Regions from separate parts of the Methylobacterium sp. 22177 genome, predicted to be linked through region 1. Evidence: predicted binding sites of a transcription regulator. Region 1 holds the regulator's gene; the other holds the start of a gene.

What was found. The regulator PhoB, encoded in region 1, activates phosphate uptake and scavenging genes when phosphate is short. The targets are predictions, from matches to a motif close to TGTCATNNANCTGTCAT.
Region 2: a site for PhoB is predicted at 4,051-4,067, ahead of phnC (phosphonate ABC transporter ATP-binding protein). Genes of this name have one in related genera too.

What each region holds. Positions count from the first base shown of each region.
Region 1 is NZ_JBQEPK010000002.1:64,759-72,003, forward strand. It holds gene pstA (phosphate ABC transporter permease PstA) at 1-717, shown strand, start outside; gene pstB (phosphate ABC transporter ATP-binding protein PstB) at 740-1,555, shown strand; gene phoU (phosphate signaling complex protein PhoU) at 1,664-2,383, shown strand; gene phoB (phosphate regulon transcriptional regulator PhoB) at 2,505-3,200, shown strand; gene ACTJK8_RS02665 (protein-disulfide reductase DsbD family protein) at 3,280-5,454, opposite strand; gene ACTJK8_RS02670 (aminopeptidase P family protein) at 5,586-7,245, opposite strand, start outside.
Region 2 is NZ_JBQEPK010000071.1:92-7,336, forward strand. It holds partial or broken gene ACTJK8_RS30485 (inorganic phosphate transporter) at 1-1,279, opposite strand, end outside; gene ACTJK8_RS30490 (ceramide glucosyltransferase) at 1,522-2,670, shown strand; gene ACTJK8_RS30495 (DUF1045 domain-containing protein) at 2,696-3,382, shown strand; gene ACTJK8_RS30500 (chloramphenicol acetyltransferase) at 3,375-3,995, shown strand; gene phnC (phosphonate ABC transporter ATP-binding protein) at 4,111-4,959, shown strand; gene phnD (phosphonate ABC transporter substrate-binding protein) at 5,094-6,020, shown strand; gene phnE (phosphonate ABC transporter, permease protein PhnE) at 6,037-6,918, shown strand; gene phnE (phosphonate ABC transporter, permease protein PhnE) at 6,915-7,245, shown strand, end outside.

The sequences.
Region 1 (7,245 bases):
TTCACGCCCACCCTGTTCACCAACCCGACCCCGGGCCCGGGCTCCGAGGGCGGCGGCATCGCCAACGCGATCCTGGGCAGCCTCGTGCTGACCGGGATCGGCATCCTGATCGCCACACCGGTCGGCGTCATGGCCGGGACCTTCCTCGCCGAGTACGGGCGCGGCTCGAAGCTGGCGGCCCTGATCCGCTTCCTCAACGACGTCCTGCTCTCGGCGCCGTCGATCCTGATCGGCCTGTTCGTCTACACGCTGATGGTGCGGCCGATGGGCACCTACTCGGGCTGGGCCGGCGGCGTGGCCCTGGCGATCATCGCCGTGCCGGTGATCGTGCGCACCACCGAGGACATGCTGCGCCTCGTCCCCGGAACCCTGCGGGAGGCCGGCGCGGCGCTCGGCGCGCCGCCCTCGACGGTGATCATGAGCGTGACCTGGCGGGCGGCCTCGGCCGGCATCGTCACCGGCATCATCCTGGCGCTCGCCCGCATCGCCGGCGAGACCGCGCCGCTGCTGTTCACCGCGCTCAACAACAATTCCTGGTTCTCGGCCAACCTGATGGGCGGCGTCGCGAACCTGCCGGTGATGATCTACCAGTTCGCCCTCTCGCCCTACCCGAACTGGCAGGGCCTCGCCTGGGCGGGCGCGCTCCTGATCACCGCGACCATCCTGGCGCTGTCGATCATCGCGCGCCTCGTGATCAAGCCGCAGGCCTCGCGCTGAGCCCCCTTTCGAGGACACGACGATGAACGCCGCCTCCGCGATCCCGACGGTCGAGCTGAACCGCAACCGCGCCGAAGAGGGCGGCCCCGTGCGGATCGCCGTCAAGGACCTGAACTTCTACTACGGCAGCTTCCACGGGCTGAAGGACGTCAACCTCAACTTCCACGACCGGCAGGTGACGGCGCTGATCGGCCCCTCCGGCTGCGGCAAGTCCACCCTGCTGCGCTGCTTCAACCGGATCTACAGCCTCTACCCGGAGCAGCGCGCGGAGGGCGAGATCCTGCTCGACGGCGAGAACATCCTCAGCCCCTCCGTCGACCTGAACGAGCTGCGCTCGCGCATCGGCATGGTGTTCCAGAAGCCGACGCCGTTCCCGATGTCGATCTACGACAACGTGGCCTTCGGCCTGCGCCTCTACGAGAAGCTGCCGAAATCCGAGCTCGACGGCCGGATCGAGGAATCCCTGCGCAAGGCCGCCCTCTGGGACGAGGTGAAGGACAAGCTCCGGCAGCCGGGGACCGGCCTGTCGGGCGGCCAGCAGCAGCGCCTGTGCATCGCCCGGACGGTGGCGCAGCGTCCGGAGGTGATCCTGTTCGACGAGCCGACCTCGGCCCTCGACCCGATCTCCACCGGCCGCATCGAGGAGCTGATCGAGCAGCTGCGCGACGAGTTCACCATCGTGATCGTCACCCACAACATGCAGCAGGCGGCGCGCATCTCGCAGTTCACCGCCTTCATGTATCTGGGGCAGCTCGTCGAGTTCGGTCCGACCAACCGGATGTTCATGAATCCGACGGAGCGCCGCACGCAGGACTACATCACCGGCCGCTTCGGCTAGTCTGCCGGGCCGCTCCGGTCCCGGGACCGCCGCTCGCGTCTCCGGCGCGTCGGCGGATCCGCAAACCTCCCGGAGTGCCGTCCCCGGGACCCCATCGAAGGATCCGCCATGCCCGGCCATATCGTCACCTCCTACGACACCGACCTGGAGAACCTGCGTCGCTCGATCTCGGAGATGGGCGGCGTCGCCGAGAAGATGACCGCGGAGGCGACCGATGCCCTCGTGCGCCGGGACGACACGCTCGCCCAGGCGGTGATCCTCGCCGACAAGCGCCTCGACGCACTGCAGCGGGACATCGAGGAGCGCGCCGTGCTGCTGATCGCCCGGCGCCAGCCGCTGGCGATCGACCTGCGCGAGACCATCTCGGCGATCCGCGTCTCCGGCGATCTCGAGCGGATCGGCGACCTCGCCAAGAACGTCGCCAAGCGCGTGGTGGCGATCTCCGACCAGGCGCCGGCCCAGAAGATCGTGCTCGGCGTGCGCCACATGAGCGACCTCGCCGAGGGCCAGCTCAAGGACGTGCTCGACGCCTACGCGAGCCGCGACGTCCAGGCGGCCCACGACGTCTGGGAGCGCGACGGTGAGATCGACGCCCTGTACAATTCCCTGTTCCGCGAGCTCCTGACCTACATGATGGAGGACCCGCGCAACATCTCGTTCTGCACGCATCTGCTGTTCTGCGCCAAGAACGTCGAGCGCATCGGCGACCACACCACCAACATCGCCGAGACGATCCACTACCTCGCCACGGGGGAGACCCTGGCGGGCGACCGGCCGAAGAACGACGCGTCGAACTACGCGACGGTGGACGGACTCCAGGCGCCGTGAGCCCCCGACCCCGGCCTTCCTGCGGGCATGGCCGGGGCCAGTAACCGTGCAGGTTGAGGCCGGGCGGCGCCTCCTGCACCATCCGCGGGACCGCCGGTAGAACGAGTCGTCGAACGTGAGCATGCAAGTCCTGATCGTCGAGGACGAGGAGGCGCTGACCACGCTGCTGCGCTACAACCTGGAGGCCGAGGGCTTCCTGGTGGATTCGGCGGCGCGCGGCGACGACGCCGAGCTGCTCCTGGCGGAGCGGATCCCGGACCTCGTCCTGCTCGACTGGATGCTGCCCGGCCTCTCCGGGATCGAGCTGTGCCGCCGGATCCGGGCGCGCCGGGAGACCGAGCGCCTGCCGGTGATCATGCTCACCGCCCGGGGCGAGGAGGGCGACCGCGTCCGCGGTCTCGGCACGGGCGCCGACGACTACATCGTCAAGCCGTTCTCGGTGCCTGAACTGCTCGCCCGGATCCGCGCGCTGCTGCGCCGGGCCAAGCCCGCCCACGTCTCGGACCGGCTGGCGGCGGGCGATTTGGAGCTCGACCGCACCGGCCACCGCGTCCGTCGCGGCGGCGAGGAGCTGCATCTGGGCCCGACAGAGTTCCGGCTGCTGGAATTCCTGATGCTCGCGCCGGGCCGGGTCTTCTCCCGCGAGCAGCTCCTCGACGGGGTCTGGGGCCACGACGTCTACATCGACGAGCGCACGGTGGACGTGCATGTCGGGCGGCTGCGCAAGGCGCTGAACGGCCCGCGCCAAGCCGACCCGATCCGCACGGTCCGCGGCTCGGGCTACGCCTTCGACGAGACCTTCTCGCTCGAGGCCTGAGGAGGCCCCATGGACTGCCGGAGCGACAGATCGCTCCGGCGCGCCGTCTCTGCTCAGGCGCCCGAGACCGCGGACGGGTTCAGCGCGCCAGCGCCGCGCTCCGTCCCGCGGCGGCCGGCACCGCCTCCAGCGCCGCCAGGACCGTCCCCTCGGTCAGGATCTGCGGGAGCACCTGGGGCTCCCCCGTCCCGGTGTAGAGCAGGTAGAGCGGGACGCCGCTGCGCCCGTGCTTCTCCAGCAGGCGGGTGATCTCGGGGTTCTGGTTGGTCCAGTCGCCCTTCATGTAGGTCACGCCGCGCTCGGCCATCGCGGCCCGCACCGCCCGGGTGTTGAGCGAGGTCGCCTCGTTGACCGCGCAGGTGATGCACCAGGCGGCGGTCATGTCGACGAAGACGGGGCGGTGCGCGTCGAGAAGGGCGTCGAGGCGCGCCTGCGTGAACGGCTCGACCCCGTCGGCGGCAGCCTGCGCCGCCGGCGCGGCGCTGCTCCGGGGCAGGGTGACGGCGAGGGAGGCGACCGCGATCAGCGCCAGCACCGCGGCGGCCTGCGCGATCCGACCCGTCCGCGGCGCGGCGGCGCGGCCGTGCTCCCAGGCCCAGGCGGCGAAGCCCACGAGCACGAGGCCGATCAGCGCCGCCAGCTGCCCGCGCGGGTCGACCTGCTGCGCCAGCACCCAGATCAGCCACGCGACGGTGGCGTAGACCGGGAAGGCCAGCACCTGCTTGAGGGTCTCCATCCAGGCGCCCGGCCGCGGCAGTGCCCGCAGGGCCGGCGGCCAGAGGGTCAGGAGCAGGAAGGGCAGGGCGAGGCCGAGGCCGAGGCTGGCGAAGACGGCGAGCGCCACGCCGGCGCTCTGGGTCAGCGCGAAGCCCACCGCCGAGCCCATGAACGGCGCCGTGCAGGGCGTCGCCACCAGGGTGGCGAGCACGCCCGTGAAGAACGAGCCGCTCAGGCCGGCGCGCCGGGTGAGGCCGTCTCCGAGGCCGGCGAGCCGCCCGCCGACATGGACCGCGCCGGAGAGGCTCAGGCCCATCGCGAACAGCAGGTAGGCGAGCCCCGCGACCACGGCGGGCGATTGCAGCTGGAACCCCCAGCCGATCGCGGCCCCGCCGCTCTTCAGGCCGATCAGCGCAGCGGCGAGCGCCAGGAAGCTCGCCAGGACGCCGGCCGTGTAGGCGAGGCCGTGGAGCCGCAGCCGGGCCGGCCCCTCGCCCGCGTGCCGCACGAGGCTCAGGACCTTGATCGAGAGGACCGGGAAAACGCAGGGCATCAGGTTGAGGATCAGGCCGCCGAGGAAGGCGAAGGCCGCGGCGGTCGCGAGGGTCAGCGCGTCGAAGTCGGAGGTTGCCGGCCCGGTCGCGCCCGGGTTCGGCGCGGTCGGGGCCGGCGCCGCGGCGGCCGGGAGCACCGGCTCGTCGCCGTACGCGAAGGCGAGCCGGCGGGTCCCGGCGGCGTCGACCTCGTCGACCGTCAGGACGCCGGGCAGCGCGGTGGGCACCGGATCGGTCGGGCTGCTCCGCGCGAGGGTCAGGTGCAGGCCGGTCTCGTCGACGGTCATCACCTGGGCGGCGGCGTTGTCGATCGCGGTCTCGGCGTAGGGAAAGTACGCGGCGTTGCGGACCGCCTCGGGCTTGAGACCGGTCGCGGCGAAATCGAGGCGCAGGGTGTCGCCCTGGCTCGACAGGCGCAGGGGCCAGAGCGCCGGCACGGGCAGGGCGGCGCGCGCGCGCGCGAACAGCGCGGCGCTGGCCGGGTCCGGCTCGGCCTTGCCCACGGGCATCGTCAGGGCGAGGTCGGCCGAGCCGGGGACGCACTCGGTCTCGCAGACGAGGTAGGTCAGTTTCGCCTGGATCCGCACCGGGTCCGCCGGGTCGAGGCTCGGCGGCGGCGTCACCGGCACGAGGAGCGTGACCTCGCCCTCGTAGCCGTAGTTCATGAGGGTCGCGATCGGGATGCGCTCCGGCGCCGGCCACCGGATCGCGCCGGCGTTGAAGCCGGCCGGCAGGGTCCAGGTCACCTCCGGGGGCAGGCCGGAATCGCCCGGATTGCGCCAGTAGACGTGCCAGCCGGGCTTGATCTGCATCCGCACGGCCAGCGTGAAGGGCTGCGCGCCGGCGACCGCGGCGGGCTCGGCCACGAGGCTCGCGCGCACGAGGTCCGCGGGCGTGCGGAAGCCCTGCGGAAACCCCTGCGCCGCGGCGGCCGAGAGGCTCGCGGCGAGGGCCAGGATCAGGATGGCGAGGCGGCGGATCATGCTGTCCCTTCGCGCGCGGGGCGGTCGCGGTTTCACGCGCGGCGTCTCTCGCCCGGCGCGGGCGTTTCCGTGGCGCCGGGTCTTACCATGGACCGCGTCCGGGGTCGCGTCCGGGGTCCCGTGCGGCCGGCTCACCCCTCCAGCGGCGCCGTCGCCCGCTCCAGCCAGTCGCGCGCGGCGGTGTCGAGCCCGGGCGCCAGGGTCTCGCGCACCCGGGCATGGTAGGCGTCGATCCAGGCCCGCTCCCCGGGTTCGAGCAGGTCCGGCCGGATCAGCCGGCGGTCGTAGGGGGCGAGCGTCAGCGTCTCGAAGCCGAGCATCGGGCGCTCGCCGCCCGCGATCGCGCGGGATTCGACCAGGACGAGGTTCTCGATCCGGATGCCGTAGGCGCCGCGGGCGTAGTAGCCCGGCTCGTTTGACAGGATCATACCGGGCTCCAGCGCCACCGTGCCGGTCTTGGCGATCCGCTGCGGCCCCTCGTGCACCGACAGGAAGGCGCCGACGCCGTGACCGGTGCCGTGGTCGAAGTCGAGACCGGCCTGCCAGAGCGGCGCCCGCGCGAAGGCGTCGATCTGGGCGCCGGTCGTGCCGACCGGGAACACCGCCCGCGCGATGGCGACGTGCCCCTTCAGCACGCGCGTGAAGCGGTCGCGCATCTCGGGGCTCGGCGCGCCCACCGCGACCGTGCGGGTGATGTCGGTGGTCCCGTCCGGGTACTGCGCCCCGGAATCGATCAGGAACAGTTCGCCCGGCCGGACCGTCCGGTCGGTGGCGCGGCTCACCCGGTAGTGGACGATCGCGCCGTTCGGTCCGGATCCCGAGATGGTGGGGAAGGAGACCTCGCGCAGGTCGCCGCCCGCGGCCCGGAAATCCTCCAGGGCCTCGACGGCGGCGATCTCGGTGAGGCCGCCGGCCGCGGCCGCCCCGTCGAGCCAGGCGAGGAAGCGCACGACGCTCGTCCCGTCCCGGACATGGGCGGCGCGGGCGCCCGCGATCTCGGCGGCGTTCTTGACCGCCTTCATGCCGGTGATCGGGTCCTTGCCGACATCGGCCGTGCCGCCGGCGGCCTCGATCTTCTCCTTCAGGGCGACGGCGCCGGTCGACGCGTCGAGGCGGACGCGCACGCCCGCCAGGGACGCCAACCCGTCGTCCAGGTCCGCCCGCGGCAGGATCTCGGCGACCGGCGCGAGCGCGGCCCGCAGGGCCGGATCGACGTTCGGCGAGACGAGGAACAGCCGGGCCGGCCCCTCGCGCGGAAGGATCGCGTAGCCCAGCGCCAGGGGCGTGTGGCCGACATCGGCCCCGCGCAGGTTGAAGGCCCAGGCGAGATTGTGCGGGTCGGAGATCACCAGGGCGTCGCAGCCGCCCTCGGCGAGCGCCGCCCGGATCCGGCCGAGCTTGTCGGCGGACGCCTCGCCGCACAGCGCGTCCGGGTGGACCACCACCGGTCCGGCCGGCGGCCGCGGCCGCCCGGCCCAGACCGCGTCGACGAGGTTCGGCACCGCCCGCACCGCGCCGCCGGCGCGGGTCACGGCCCGCTCCAGGCGCGCCAGACCGTCCGGCGTGTGCAGCCACGGATCGTAGCCGAGCACCTGATCGCGCCGCAGGTTGGCGCCGATCCAGGCCTCCGGCGTCGTTTCGGCGAGCGGTACCACCGTGACGAGGCCGGTATCGACCTGCTCGGGCGCCTGCAGGGTGTAGCGCCCGTCGACGACCAGCGCCGCCGACTCCATCAGGATTACGGCCGTCCCGGCCGAGCCGGTGAAGCCGGTGAGCCAGGCGAGCCGTTCG
Region 2 (7,245 bases), on a different contig from region 1:
CCGGGATGTAGCGCGTGCCGTCGTTCAGCAGGCCCGCGTAGCGTTTCAGGTCCGCCTTGTCGGTCTCCGAGAAGTCGGCCCCGGCGCTCGGCAGCACGCGCACCGCGTCGGCGGCGAGATACATGTCGCTGCGCAGGTTCTGGGTCTGGGCGGCCGGCACCGTCCGGATCGCCCCGTAATTCTTGACGCTGGCGGCGATGTCGTCGGAGAGCGCCGCCAGGGCCGCGTAGACGGGCGGCGTGTTCAGCGCCTTGGTCTTGAGCGCCTCCGTCACCGTCCGGCGCGCGGCGGCGGCGTCCGGAACCGCCGCGCCGGGGGCGCGGGCGGAGAACACCGCGCTCGCCGCCGTCGAGGCCTGCACGAAGGCGGGCGTCGTGTCGTCCGCCATGGTGCGGTTGAGCGCGTAGGCGGTGGGGGCGGCGCCGATCAGGATCAGCATGATCAGGCCCATGCCCTTCTGCCCGTCATTGCCGCCGTGGAAGAACGAGACCAGCGTGCAGGTGAGGATCAGCAGGCCGCGGATCCACAGGGGCGGGGGCGCGTCGCCCTCGGGCGCCTCGTAGAGGTCCCTGCGGCGCACCGTGAATTTCAGGGCGAGCAGCAGCAGCGCCGCGAGCACGAAGCCGCAGACCGGCGAGAACAGCAGCGCCTTGAAGACGTTGAGCGCCTGGGTCCAGTCGACGCCCGCGGTACCGTCGCCGCCGTTCATCAGCTGGTTGGCGAGGCCGACGCCGAGCACCGAGCCGATCAGCGCGTGGGACGACGAGTTCGGCAGCCCGAAGGCCCAGGTCCCGAGGTTCCAGATGATGGCCGCCAGCAGGAGCGCGAAGATCATCGCGTAGCCCGCGTGCGAGCCGACGTTGAGGATCAGCTCGACGGGCAGCAGCGTCACGATCGCGTAGGCCACCGCGCCCGAGGACAGCATCACGCCCAGGAAGTTGAAGGCACCCGACCAGATCACCGCGACGAGCGGCGGCATCGAGTGGGTGTAGATCACCGTGGCGACCGCGTTGGCGGTGTCGTGGAAGCCGTTCACGAACTCGAAGGCGAGGGCGATCAGCAGGGCGAGGCCGAGCAGCGCGAAGGCGCCGTAGGCCAGGGGCGCCTCGCCGACCGCGTTCATGTCGGCGACGAGGCTCACCACCGCGTAGCCGAGGCCCGCCACCAGGACGAGGAGGAACGCGACCACCCCGCCGAGATGCGTCCCGTGGTCGAGGCGCGGACCGCCCGCCCGCCGGCCTCCCACCGCCCCCGACGGCATCACGGCGGAATCGGACATGAACCCTCGCGGAATTCTACGTGGTGGTGAGCCGGGATTAAGATGGAGCGGTGACGGTTGGGTGACGGGCGACGGCAGGCCCGTGACGGCCCGTGACGGCCCGTGACGGCCCGTGACGGCCCGCGACGCGACGCGCCGCGTCGGTGACCGGGACCGGGAGCGCCGGGCGGCGCTGTCACACGCCTGACGCGGTCGAGCCGCTAGCGGACCGGACCGCTCGCCCGATCGCACGAGGGATCCGCATGATTGACGCCACGGTGCCGGCCCTGTCCCTCGGCGCGCTCCTGGCCCTCGTCCAGGTCGGCAGCATCGCCGTCGCGGCCCGGCGCCTCGGCCGGAACCACGGCCCGTCGCAATTCCCCGACGGCGCGCCCGTCTCCCTGGTCCGGCCGCTGCGCGGGGTCGAGGCGTACAGCGAGGAGATGCTCGTCCGCAGCTTCCGCCTCGACTACCCGGCCTACGAGCTGATCTTCTGCGTGGCCGACCCGGCCGACCCGATCGTGCCGATGGTGGAGCGCCTGATCGAGGCCCACCCGCAGGTGCCGGCCCGCCTGATCCGCGGCGACGAGCGCGTCAGCGCGAACCCGAAGCTCAACAACTGCCTGCGCGGCTGGCGCGCCGCCGCCCACGACTGGGTGGTGCTCGCCGATTCCAACGTGGCCATGCCGCCGGACTACCTCCAGCGGCTCCAGGCGGCGTGGCGCGACGATACCGGCCTCGTCTGCTCCACCCCGGCCGGCGCCCGCCCGGGCAGCTTCATGGCGGAGGTGGAGTGCGCCTTCCTGAACACCCTCCAGGCGCGCTGGCAATACGCCGCCGAGGCCTTCGGCCTGGGCTTCGCGCAGGGCAAGAGCATGCTCTGGCACAAGCCCTTCCTGGAGGCGCAGGGCGGGCTCCAGGCGCTCGCCGCCGAGATCGCCGAGGACGCGGCCGCCACCAAGCTCGTGCGCGCCGCCGGCAAGCGCGTCCACCTCGTGGCGAGCCCGTTCGAGCAGCCGCTCGGCCCGCGCGGCTTCCGGGAGGTCTGGGCGCGGCAGCTGCGCTGGGCGCGCCTGCGCCGCGTGACCTTCCCGCTGTTCTTCGCCCCCGAGATCGGCAGCGGCGTCCTGCTGCCGGCGCTCCTCGTCGCCCTCTGGGCCGGCAGCCTCGCGGGCCTCGCCGGCGCTGCCGGCCTCGCCGCCCTGTGCTATGCCGCCGAGCACCGGCTCGCGGTCCGCGCGGGTTGGCACCGTTCGCCCCGCACGCTGGCGGCCTTCCTGGCGCGCGACGCCCTGATCCCGGCGATCTGGCTCGGCGCCTGGATGCGGAGCGCCATCGTGTGGCGGGGCAACGCCATGGACGTGCGCCCCCGGCGGGCCGCCGGCGCGCGCTCCTACGCGCCGACGGCCTGACCGCCCGGCGATCGGAGGCCCTGACGTGTCGCGCCGCTACGCCCTCTACTGGCTGCCCGCCCCGGGATCCCGCCTCGAAGCCTTCGGGCGCGCGGTCCTCGGCACCGACAACGTCTCCGGGCTGCCGGTCGCGCACCCGGAGGGGCTCGGTGATCTCGCGGCGGTCACGGCGGGCGCGCGGGTCTACGGGTTCCACGCCACCCTCAAGGCGCCGATGCGCCTCGCCCCGGGCGCCGCGGAGGCCGACCTCGTCGCCGCCGCCCGCGACCTCGCGGCCGCGCACCCGCCGGTGGCGGTGGGCCCGCTCCGGGTCGCCGCCCTCGGGCCGTTCCTCGCCCTGGTGCCGGAGGCCCCGCCGCCGGAGCTGGGGCTGCTGGCGGCCGAATGCGTCGCCGCCCTGGACCCGTTCCGGGCGCCGCTCACGGAGGCCGAGCGCGCCAAGCGCCGCCCGGAGCGCCTCGACGCGCGCGGCCGCGCGCTCCTCGCGCGCTGGGGCTACCCGTACGTGTTCGAGGCCTTCCGCTTCCACATGACCCTGACCGACGCCCTGCCGGAGGCGGATCGCGATTCCTGGCACCGGCGCCTGTCCGAAGCCTACGGCGCCGCGGGGCCGGAGCCCCTGCGGATCGACGCCGTCAGCCTCCTGATCCAGGACGGGTCGGAGCCGTTCCGGCTCCTGGCGCGCCTGCCCTTCGGAGAAGCCCGTGGTTGACCGCCCCCTCGGCCTCGAACCCGCGCTCGATCCGAGCGCCCGGGTCGTCGACAGCCGCCTCGGCCGCTACACCGAGGTCGGCGCCCGCACCCGGCTCACCGAGACAATCCTCGACGACTATTCCTACATCGGTGAGGACGGCGAGGTGATCTACACCGCGATCGGCAAGTTCTGCTCGATCGCCGCCAGCGTGCGGATCAATCCCGGCAATCACCCGATGGAGCGCGCCTCCCAGGCGCACTTCACCTACCGGGCGCGGGCCTACTGGCCGGACGAATCGGACGAGCCCGCCTTCTTCGACCGGCGCCGGGCGAGCCCGGTGGCGATCGGCCACGATGTCTGGATCGGCCACGGCGCGGTCGTCCTGCCGGGGCGCACGATCGGCACCGGCGCGGTGGTGGGAGCGGGCGCCATCGTCACCCGCGACGTCGAGCCCTACACGATCGTCGTCGGCAATCCCGCCCGGCCGGTCCGGCGCCGCTTCCCCGAGGCGATCGCCGCCCGCCTGATGCGCCTCGCCTGGTGGGACTGGGACCACGAGCGCCTGCGCCGGGCGCTGCCGGATTTCCGCGGCCTGCCGATTGAGGCGTTCCTGGAGCGCTGCGAAGATTAAGTCGGCTATCGAAATAACCGAGATGTTGCGCCGGCAAATATAATCGTTCCGAATACGTCATCCAATCGTCGTGAAACCGGCGTTTACGTGCGGCCACTCCGCGGCGGATGGTTGCATGCTGGTTATCGAGGATCTCACGCGCCAGTACGGCGACCGGCGCGCCGTCGACGGCGTGTCGCTCCGGATCGAGCCCGGCAGCTTCGTCGGGGTGATCGGCCGGTCGGGCGCCGGCAAGTCGACGCTCCTGCGCCTCATCAATCGGCTGGCGGACCCGAGTTCGGGGCGCATCCTCCACGAGGGCCGCGAGGTGACGACCCTGCGCGGCCGTCCCCTGCGGGAATGGCGCACCCGCTGCGCCATGATCTTCCAGCAGTTCAACCTCGTCGGCCGCCTCGACGTGATGACGAACGTGCTGATGGGGCGCCTCAGCCACGTGCCGACCTATCGCTCCCTGCTCCGGCAATGGTCCGCCGAGGACCGGGCCATGGCCCTCGCCGCCCTGGAGAGCTTCGACATGGGCGAGTTCGCCGGCCAGCGGGCCGACGGCCTGTCGGGCGGGCAGCAGCAGCGCGTCGCCATCGCCCGCGCCCTCGTGCAGGAGCCCGAGATCCTGCTCGCCGACGAGCCGGTCGCCTCCCTCGACCCGCGCAACACCCGCCTGGTGATGGACGCGCTGGCCGAGGTGAACCGGCGCTACGGCATCACCGTGCTGTGCAACCTGCACTCCCTCGACCTCGCCCGCGCCTACTGCGACCGCCTCGTCGGCCTCGCGGCCGGGCGGGTCGTGTTCGAGGGCGGCCCCTTCGACCTGACCGAGGACGTGGCGCGCCGCCTCTACGGCCTGGAGGCCGGCGAGGTGCTGGACGATTCCGCGCAGCGCGAGGCGGAGCAGCGGGCCGCGATGCCGGGCCGGCCCGGTCTCGTGCCGGCCCGGCCGGTCCGCGAGGCCGCTCTCGGCGCCTGATCCGGGCCCCGGGCCCCAGCGAACACCGCCAACGAGCACTGCCAACGAGCACTGCCAACGAGCACCGCTCTGGAAACGCCCGACCGGCCCTTGGCCGGCCGAACCTCGCCGACGCCGCCACGAAGGACGACCCGATGATCACCCGACGCACCCTCGCCGCCGCCGCGGCCCTCGCCCTCCTCGGCCTGCCGGCCGCCGCCCAGGACTGGAAGGCCCAGTATCCGGAGCTGACGCTCGGCGTGATCCCGGCGGAGAACGCCTCGGGCACCGCCGACCGGTGGGCGCCGCTCACCGCCTACCTGACCAAGACGCTCGGCGTGCCGGTGAAGCTGCGGGTGGCGAGCGACTACGCCGCCGTGATCGAGGGCCAGCGGGCCGGCAACATCCAGATCGCGTGGTACGGGCCGGCCTCCTTCGCGCGGGCCGTGATGACCGGCGTGAAGATCGAGCCGATCGTCAACCAGAAGCACGAGACCGGCGCCTCGGGCTACTATTCGGTGGTCTACGTGCTGGCCTCCAGCCCCTACAAGACCGTCGAGGATCTGAAGGGCAAGAACCTCGCCCTGGTCGATCCGAACTCGACCTCGGGCAACCAGGCGCCGCGCTTCTTCCTGAAGCGGGCCGGCTACGACGTGGAGAAGTTCTTCGGCAAGACCTTCTACGCCGGCAGCCACGAGAACGCCGTGCTGGCGCTCACCCAGGGCACCGCCGACGCCGCCGCCAACCTGTGGAATTCCGAGACCGACACGATGGTCACCCGCATGGCCGCCAAGGGCATGCTCAAGAAGCCCGACGGCACCCCGATGCAGCAGTCGGACTTCCGCGTCGTGTTCAAGTCCGACTTCCTGCCGGAGGGGCCATTCGCCGTGCTGGCGAGCCTGCCGGACGACCTGAAGGCCAAGATCCGCGACGCCTTCGTGGCCCTGCCGAAGGCCGACAAGGCCGCGTTCGACCGGCTCTCCGACGGCAAGGACCAGGATCTCACGCCGGTGACCCTCAAGGATTACCAGCCGATCATCGACATGCTGCGCTTCAACGACGAGCAGCGCCGGAAGTCCTGATCCGGAGCCGCCCGCCTTGCGCGGTCTGACACCCCTGTCGCCGGAGCGGGCAGCCGCCCTCTCCGGCCTCTACGCGGCGGCGACCGGGGAAGCCCGCCGCCGCACGCTGGCGGGCTTCGCCCTGGTGGCGGCGCTCGCCGTGGTCGCCGGGCTGATCGCCGAGGTGCGGCCGCTGGTCCTCGCCGAGAACATCGGCAAGTTCACCGCCTACATCCAGCAGATCCTGCCGCCGATCGGCCTCGATCACCCGCTGGAGGACGTCCGCGCCTGGTACTGGGGCCTGCCCAAATGGCTGGGCCTGCTGGGCGAGACCCTGCTCATGGCCTATCTCGGGACGCTGCTCGGGGGGCTCGGGGGCTTCGCCCTCAGCTTCGTGGCCGCCGCCAACCTCGTGCGGTCGCGCGCGCTGCGCGTCGGCGCCAAGCGCCTCCTGGAACTGTGCCGCACCGTCCCCGAGGTGGTGTTCGCGCTGATCTTCGTGATCGCCTTCGGCCTCGGCCCGATGGTGGGCGTGCTCGCCATCGCGATCCACACCACGGGGGCGCTGGGCAAGCTGTTCTCCGAGGTGGTCGAGAACATCGACATGCGCCCCGTCGAGGGCCTGTCGGCCTCGGGCGCGACCTGGGTCCAGACGGTGCGCTTCGCGGTGCTGCCGCAGGTCCTGTCGAACTTCGCCTCCTACGCGTTGCTGCGCTTCGAGATCAACGTGCGCGGGGCCGGGGTGATGGGCTTCGTCGGCGCCGGCGGCATCGGCCAGGAATTCCTCGTGGCGATCCGCAACTTCTACTACGCTGACGTGAGCGCGATCCTCGTGCTGATCATCCTGACCGTCTTCTGCATCGACCTCGTCACCGAGCGGGTCCGCCACCGCCTGATCGGCGCGGAGCAGGCCCGATGAGCGCGCGTCCCGAGGCCCTGCGGGCGGCGGCCCGGGCCGACCTCGCCCGCCTGCGCGCGCGCTACCCCGCGCAGTTCCGCACCGACTGGCCGGGGCGGGCGCGGCTCGCCGCCCTGCTCGTCGTCCTGGTGGGGCTCGCGGCGCTCGGCGCCTGGCGCCTCGACTTCTCGGTGGCGCGGATCCTCCACGGTCTCGGGCGGCTCGGCACCTTCGCGGTGCTGATGCTGCCGCCGTCGCCGGAGGGCCAGTTCTGGACCTTCCTGCACGCGCTGGGCGAGACCCTCGGCATCGCCTTCCTGGGCACGCTGACGGCGGCGATCCTCGCCT